DNA from 2 places in the Musicola paradisiaca NCPPB 2511 genome. Region 1 is predicted to be linked to the other one. Evidence: predicted binding sites of a transcription regulator. Region 1 holds the regulator's gene; the other holds the start of a gene.

Region 1 (4,217 bases):
GCCTGGGTTGGTGCCCGGCGCATCTGTGGCCCATAACGGTGTCTGTTTGACCGTCACGGCTATTGATGGTGGGCAGGTGAGTTTCGATCTGATGAAGGAAACGTTGCGGTTGACCAATCTTGGCGACCTGGGTGTAGGCGATAGCGTTAACGTCGAGCGGGCAGCCAAATTCGGTGATGAAGTCGGGGGGCATGTGATGTCCGGCCATATCATATGCACTGCGGAAGTCGTCAAAATCCTGACATCAGAAAACAATCATCAGATATGGTTCCGTCTGTCGGATCCGTCGCTCATGAAGTATGTGTTGCATAAAGGGTTTATCGGTATTGACGGCATTAGCCTGACGATTGGTGAAGTCACCCGCAACCGCTTTTGCGTACATTTGATTCCGGAAACGCTGAATCGCACCACGCTGGGGCGGAAGCGTCTGGGCGATCGCATCAATATTGAAATCGACCCGCAGACGCAAGCGATTGTCGATACGGTTGAGCGGGTGTTGGCCCAGCAGGCACAACACACTTCTGTGACCACAGACGTCGAGGCAGGATCCTGAACGAAAGCCGTGGGCAGAACCGTTTGTCATGCCGCACGGTGAAACCTGTTCCGCATCCTGAATAAAAAATACGGTGCAGCTAGATAGCCGCACCGTATTTTTTATCCGTGCCGGATAGCCAGTCTGTTCTTCCTTTCCTAGCAGCCGTTAACGCGGCACACGTATTCCACCTTCCACGCCAGAGACGCTAAACAGCACTTGCCAGAGCTGAATATTGCGTGCACGAAACGCACCGGCACAGGCATTCAGGTAATAGCTGAACATACGGTGAAAGCGTGCGGGGTAGTGCCCAGACAGTTTTGACCAATGTTGTTGGAAACGTTCATTCCAGGCCATCAGGGTACGATCATAATCAGCGCCGAAGCTGTGCCAGTCTTCCATAATCAGATACGGTTCGCTGGTTTGCGCAATATGGCGCACCGATGGCAGGCAGCCATTGGGAAATATGTATTTGTTAATCCAGGGGTCGACTTTCAGGTCGGTCTGATTGGCGCCGATGGTATGTAACAAAAACAATCCATTAGGCTTGAGATTGCGGCTGACTACGTGGAAGTAGGTGTCGTAATTCTTCGGCCCTACGTGCTCGAACATGCCGACGGAAACGATGCGATCAAACTGGTGATTGAGGTCACGATAATCCAGCAGTTGAATATCGACGTCCAGATCCTGACAGCGTTGCTGCGCCAGTTTTTGTTGCTCGCGGGAGATGGTTACGCCAGTCACGGCAACACCGTAATAGCGTGCGGCGAATTCAGCGAGGCCGCCCCAGCCGCAACCGATATCCAGCAGTGTCATTCCCTGGCGTAGTTGTAGCTTTTCGCAGATCATGCGCAATTTGTCTTGCTGAGCCTGCTCCAGCGTTTCGGCTTGTTTCCAGTAGCCGCAGGAGTATTGCATGTACGGATCTAACATCTGGGTGAACAGATCATTGCCAAGGTCATAATGCTCCTTGCCGACGATCCAGGCGCGACGTCGGGATTGCAGGTTGGTCAGCCGCGCCGTGAGTATCCGGAGAGTATCCCGCCAGCGGACAGGCAGACGGTTCTCCAGCCCCGCCCGCAATACGCGGTGGAAAAACATATCCAGTCGCTCACATTCCCACCAGCCGTCCATGTAACTTTCACCCAATCCCAACGAACCTTCGCGCAGAATGCGCTTGTATAAGTCAGGATTTTTGACCTGAATATCAAACGGGCAAGAGCCGTTGACGGTGATACCGGCAACCGACAGCATTTCGTTGATAATCTGGAACCAGGATGATTCAGGAGTACCCAGTTCCTCCACATAAGATGAACTCATAACTTCTCCCTACCTTGTCAGAATGATGTCGAACAAGGAACAACGTAGACAATTTTACCCGTAACGGTATCGGTGGAAAAAATCCATCGTCTACCTCTGATGTTCTCAGAGGAAAATAAGAGAAAAGCCGGTGCGAAGGGCATCTATCCCTGGTCGTGATGAACAGTGCGACGACCAATAGACAGGATAGAAAAAGATCGATCTTTCTTGATTACGAGTGTTGCGAAAGACAATGACAAGTGTATGACTGCTTCGTCCTGTGGACAAGTCCCGCTTGGGGCGAAGCAGTGTTGAAGGTTTAGAAATCGGCGTTGAATAAGAAAGTCATCTGACTAACGGCGGTAATCCCGGAATGGGCCGTCAGAAACTGAGCGCCGCTCGATCAGCGTTGGATGGACTTCGATCATCTGCGATTCTTCTCGTTTGCTGGTGATGCGATCGAGCAGCATCGAGAATGCCGCCTGCCCCAAACGTTGTTTAGGTTGATGGATCGTGGTCAACGCTGGCGTGAAATAGCGGGAGTGCCGGACGTTATCATACCCGATCACCGAAATATCCTGCGGTACGCGCAATCCAATCTCATCGGCGGCGCAGATGGCGCCCATTGCCATGATATCGCCGCCGCAGAAAACGGCGGTCGGGCGTTGTTTCTGCGCCAGAATCTGATGCATAGCCCGGTAGCCGGACTCCGGCTCGAAGTCACCCTGAACTATCCACTCTTCCCGGATGGGAATGTCCGCCTCTTTCAGTGCTTTGAGAAAACCCAGATAACGGCCGCTGCCTGTATTTCGTTCTTGTGGCCCGGGAATGACGCCGATATCGCGATGACCTCGTTCGATCAGATACCGCCCGGCCATATAGCCGCCGGAAAAAGCGTTGTCGATGATGGTATCGGTGAAATCACTGTGTGCTTCACCCCAGTCCATCACTACCATGGGGATATGACGATAATCTGCCAACATCGTCAGTAATGCTGGTGGATATTCCGCACACATGACCAGCAGCCCGTCGACACGTTTTTGCGCCAACATGGAAAGGTACGCGCGTTGTTTATCCAACTCATTGTGGGAGTTGCATAACACCAGCGTATAGCCTTTGGCATAACAGCTGTTTTCCACCGCTTCAATGATCTCGGCGAAGTACGGCGCTTCACTGGAGGTCGCCAACAGCCCGATTGATTTTGTATGGTTGACTTTCAAACTGCGTGCGACGGCGCTGGGGGAATAATGTAGTTCTTTAATGGCCGCACGTACTGCGGCTTTGGTCTCTTCGGCGACGAAACGTGTTTTATTGATCACGTGAGACACGGTTGTGGTCGAAACGCCAGCACGTTTTGCCACATCTTTGATCGTTGCCATGCAGAATGACTCCTGAACCTACTTGTTACAGCAGTAAGTATATTGTTAATCGTTTGCCTGCGTGGATCCTGCTTTTGCCTGGACAAAAGTCGGATTTCAGAAGGAGAGTGCCGAGAGATACCTGAAGGGCAGGGCTGACGCTTCACCAACGCAAACGCAGTGTGTTCGGTAAACTGCGGATTTTGTCTGATCTGGGCGGAAAGTGGAAGAGGTAATTCATATTATCTCTGTGACAGATAAGCAGGTTTTTTCTGTGTAATCCGGTAATAATGCTGCCATCGTGCTATAGAGCGCATGAACTATACTGTTCCCGATGCATGTTCGGTAGCTTAATTATCAAGATGACCCGAAAGTGAATTAAAGGAGAGTGCTATGGATACCAATCTGAAAATGTCGCTATTTACGACGTTCGTCTCACTGACCGTCATCGTTATTATGGGGTTGACTGCGGTTCTTAACTGATACGGTGAAAAGCGTCTGATAAGCGGTATCCGCAGTCAGAGCTTGTGTTTTCTGAGAACCTCTCGCTTTACGGCGGGAGGTTTTTTTGTCTCTCTAAAAAACCTCCCGAGTAAAGGAGCTTATGGTCTTACGGTTGCAGAAGGCGACTTAACGGATGGTTTTTGGGGTCACGACACGGCGAGCGCCAACATAATGCTCTTGCCAGTAATCTTCGCTTAACTTGCTGATTTTAATATCAGCACCGGAGCGAGGCGACTGAATAAAACGGCCATTGCCCAGATAAACCCCTACGTGATCCGCTGCTCCCCGGTTAGTGATACGGAAAAACACCAGGTCGCCGCTTTCCAGTTCGGCCTTCTTGATGGGGGCGGCGTCGCGTAGATGAAACATTTCGTTGGCGGTACGCGGAATCGGGATTTTCACCAGATCTTTGTAGGCGTAATAGACCAACCCGCTGCAATCAAAACCGGCAGACGGCGAAGAACCACCCCATTGGTAATGTTTACCAATCTGGCTCATCAGTTTGCTCATTGCCGCAGTTTTCG
Region 2 (4,217 bases), 500 kb from region 1:
CGATGACGGTTCTGCTGGCGGCCATCACCGTCAATAGCCCGTTGGCGCTGTCCGGATCGCTGGCGCTGATGTTGCTGGGGCAGATGCTGTTCGGTATGGCGACGGACGTGTGCGGCGGGTTCGGCATGGCTAAACGCCGGCTGACGCCGCGTGATGGCGGCGCATTGCTGTGCGTGTTGGCGGGGACGCTGCTGCTGATCATGGCGGGACGGTGACATGGCTATCATGATGATACTGGCGGTGCTTAACGGGGGATGCATCGCCTTGAGCCGGTTGTTGAATGGACGACTGGGTATGGCCCGAAGCGCGTTTTTTGCGTCGTTTTGGAATCATCTACTGGGGTTTTTATTCCTGACGCTGACGTTGTGTTTGTCCGGCGATCTGCGCAGCGCGGTGCCGAGCGGCGCCCCTGCCTTCGCCTGGTTGGGGGGCGTCATCGGCGCATTGTTTGTCGCCGTCAACAGCTACGTATTGCCGCGGTTGGGCGCGATGAAGGCCACGCTGCTGGTGATTGGCGGCCAAATGCTGACCGGTGTGTTGGCCGACGCATTCAGTCATGCGACGACGGCGCCGTGGGTGCAGATAGGGGGCGTCGTGCTGATTCTGGCGGGGCTGTTTCTCTCCAAAACGCCGGCGACAACGTCGGGTGAACATCGGCGGGAGCAACGACAGGTGTGGTGGTGGAAGCGCTAGGCGGCGCCTTTAATCACGGATGGCGTGGGTATCGCGCCACGGTTTCATGCGGTGGCACGGGCCGATAGCCATCACTAGCGGCCCGCTGCGGTATTAGCCGCTGACGTTGACGGCGGCAGCGACGGCTTTAGCCAGCGCGACGGCTGCGTCGGTGCTGTCGGCGACGGCGAGCGCCACGCCCATCCGGCGTTTGCCGGCGATGTCCGGTTTACCGAACAAACGGATTTGCGTATGCGGTTGCAGCGCCTGTTCAAGCCCCTGATAACGCACGTCGCTGCTGGTCAGTTCAGGGAGGATCACCGCAGAGGCCGACGGGCCGTACTGACGAATGGCGCCGATCGGCAGCCCAAGGAATGCGCGCACATGCAGCGCGAACTCGGACAGCTCCTGGGAAATCAGCGTAACCATGCCGGTATCGTGCGGGCGCGGCGACACTTCGCTGAAAATCACCTCATCGCCGCACACAAACAACTCCACGCCGAACAGGCCGTAACCGCCGAGCGCGCTGACCACCTTGCCGGCGATCGCTTTGGCGCGCTCCAGCGCCAGCGGGCTCATCTGCTGCGGCTGCCAGGACTCACGGTAGTCGCCATCTTCCTGCCGGTGGCCGATCGGGTCGCAAAAATGCAGGCCGTCGGCGGCATGGATAGTGAGCAGGGTGATTTCGACGTCGAATTTGACCACCCCTTCAACAATCACCTTGCCGCCGCCGGCACGGCCGCCTTCTTGCGCGTAGCGCCAGGCATTTTCAAGCTGATCGGCGCAGCGAATCAGGCTTTGCCCCTTGCCGGAAGAGCTCATCACCGGCTTGACGATGCAGGGATAACCCAGCTCGTCGGCGGCCTGACGAAACGCACGCTCATCGGCGGCGAAACGGTAGGTGGAGGTCGGCAAACCAAGGGTTTCAGCCGCCAGCCGCCGAATGCCTTCCCGGTTCATGGTCAGACGGGTAGCTTCGGCACAGGGCACCACTTTTTGCCCCTGTTGCTCCAGCGCCACCAGGGTTTCCGTGGCGATAGCTTCGATTTCAGGCACGATGTAGTCAGGGCGCTCCAGCGCCACCAGCTGCGTCAGCGCGTCGCCGTCCAGCATATTGATGACATGGCTGCGGTGGGCGACCTGCATGGCAGGCGCATCGGCGTAGCGATCGACCGCGATCACCTCAATCCCCAGACGTTGACACTCAATCGCCACTTCTTTTCCCAGCTCGCCCGAACCCAGCAGCATAACGCGGGTAGCGCCGGGGCGCAGGGCTGTTCCCATTGTTAACATAAGCCTGATACCTGATGGTGTTGTGAAAAAATCAAAACGGGTAATCCGAACCGCCCGAAGTATAAGCGAAAACGTTTGCGTGCGCATCCGCTCAGGAATCTGGCGCAAGCCTCGCGATACCGGCAGGACAAGTGCGGTGCCATAACCGGAGCAGAAACATCCGCCATCCGCTGGGATGCGTATCGTAAACGCGGAGTAGAACGGTTAAACAGCGGATAAAAAATGCGGAGCCGCTTCAGGAAAATCAACGGACAGCCCGGGCAGGCTGGATCCAGCGATTGATCCGTGGCACGCTTGCGCCCAATCCAAACCGGCGCGTCAGCACAGGAGTCCCCTCATGAAAGCCCCCATCGCCGAGAAACGTCCCCATGCTTTAACCCTGCACGGCGATACCCGTATCGATAACTATTACTGGATGCGTGATAACGATCGCGAAGACCCCGCCGTGTTGGCCTGGTTGCAGGAGGAGAATCGCTACAGCGAGCAGGTGATGGCGCCGTTCGCCGCCGTGCGGCAATCGCTGTATGACGAAATGGTGGCGCGCGTACCGCCGGCGGATTGGTTGGTGCCTTATGTGAAACGCGGCTACCGTTACCAAAGCCGGTTCGAGCCGGGTAAAGAGTACGCCATTCACCAACGTCAGCCGGAGTCGGAAAGCGACGCCTGGCAGATTTTGCTGGATGGCAACCAGCGGGCCGCAGGGCATGAATTTTATCAGTTGGGGGCGCTGGCCATCAGCCCGAACACCCGTCTGATGGCAGTGGCGGAGGATGTGCTGTCGCGCCGTCAGTACCGTGTCACGGTGCGCGATCTTGCCAGCGGCGAATGGCTGGCGGACACGTTGGAGAATGTCTCTTCCGCCGTCGAGTGGAGCGCGGATTCGCAGACGTTGTATTACGTTCGCAAGCATCCGCAGACGCTGTTGCCTTATCAGGTCTACCGTCACCGGCTGGGGGATGACCCGGCGCGGGATGTGCTGGTGTATGAAGAGGCGGACGATGCGTTCTATTTAAGCCTGGATAAAACCTTTTCCGAGCGCTATATCCTGATCTATCTCAGCAGCACCACCAGCACGGAAATCCTGCTGTTGGATGCGGACGACCCGCATGCGGTACCGCAGGTCTTTGTGCCCCGCCGGCCTGATCACGAGTACGAACTCGACCACCTTCACGATCGCTTCTATGTCCGCTCCAACCGCGGCGGCAAAACGTTTGGGCTGTATCGCGCCCTCGATGCCGGAGAGGATGCCTGGGAAACGCTGGTGCCGCCGCGGGCCGAGCGGGTGCTGGAAGGGTTCGTGCTGTTTGATGACTGGTATGTGCTGGAAGAGCGGGAACAGGGGTTGACGCATCTGCGTTATGTGAACTGGCAGACGGGGAGTGATCGGGCGATCGCCTTCAACGATCCGACATACGTCGCCTGGCTGACGTTTAATCCGACGCCCGAGACATCGCGGTTGCGCTATGGCTACTCGTCCATGACGACGCCGTCCACCGTGTATGAGCTGGATATGGCTACCGGCAACCAGCAGGTGTTGAAACAATCGGACGTCAAGGGGTTTAGCGCGGATGACTATTGCAGCGAGCGGTTGTGGATCGCCGCCCGCGACGGCGAGCCGATCCCGGTATCGCTGGTGTATCACCGTCAGCACTGTCAGTTGGGCAAAAATCCGTTGTTGGTTTACGGCTATGGCGCCTACGGCAGCAGTATGGATCCGGAGTTCAGCATCAGCCGGTTGAGTTTGCTGGATCGTGGTTTCGTCTTCGCGCTGGCGCATATTCGCGGCGGCGGCGAGTTGGGGCAGCGCTGGCATGACGGCGGGCGTCTGCTTAACAAGATGAATACGTTCACGGATTTCATCGATGTGACGCAGGCGCTGGTGGCGCAGGGGTATGGCGACGCCGGGCAGGTGTTCGCCATGGGCGGCAGTGCCGGCGGTTTACTGATGGGGGCGGTGGCCAATATGGCGCCGTCACTGTACCGGGGAATGGTGGCGCAGGTGCCGTTTGTGGATGTCGTGACCACCATGCTTGATGAGTCGATTCCGTTGACCACCGGGGAATATGACGAGTGGGGCAACCCCAATGAAGAAGCCAGCTATCGCTATATTCTCCAGTACAGCCCGTATGACGGCGTGACGTCGCAGGCGTATCCGCATGTGCTGGTCACGACCGGGCTGCATGATTCCCAGGTGCAGTATTGGGAACCTGCCAAATGGGTGGCGAAACTGCGCGAATTGAAAACGGATGATA

What was found. Region 1 encodes PurR, which represses purine synthesis genes. Its sites were predicted from a motif close to CANGCAAACGTTTGCNTG; they were not measured.
Region 2: purT (formate-dependent phosphoribosylglycinamide formyltransferase) is a predicted target of PurR. The motif match lies at 2,030-2,047, and genes of this name have one in related genera.

Annotation. Positions count from the first base shown of each region.
Region 1 is NZ_CM001857.1:1,985,441-1,989,657, forward strand. It holds gene DPA2511_RS08665 (riboflavin synthase) at 1-553, shown strand, start outside; gene cfa (cyclopropane fatty acyl phospholipid synthase) at 701-1,852, opposite strand; gene purR (HTH-type transcriptional repressor PurR) at 2,185-3,210, opposite strand; gene cydH (cytochrome bd-I oxidase subunit CydH) at 3,583-3,672, shown strand; gene DPA2511_RS08685 (C40 family peptidase) at 3,820-4,217, opposite strand, start outside.
Region 2 is NZ_CM001857.1:2,489,101-2,493,317, reverse strand. It holds gene DPA2511_RS10955 (DMT family transporter) at 1-215, shown strand, start outside; gene DPA2511_RS10950 (DMT family transporter) at 217-693, shown strand; gene purT (formate-dependent phosphoribosylglycinamide formyltransferase) at 787-1,965, opposite strand; gene DPA2511_RS10940 (S9 family peptidase) at 2,303-4,217, shown strand, end outside.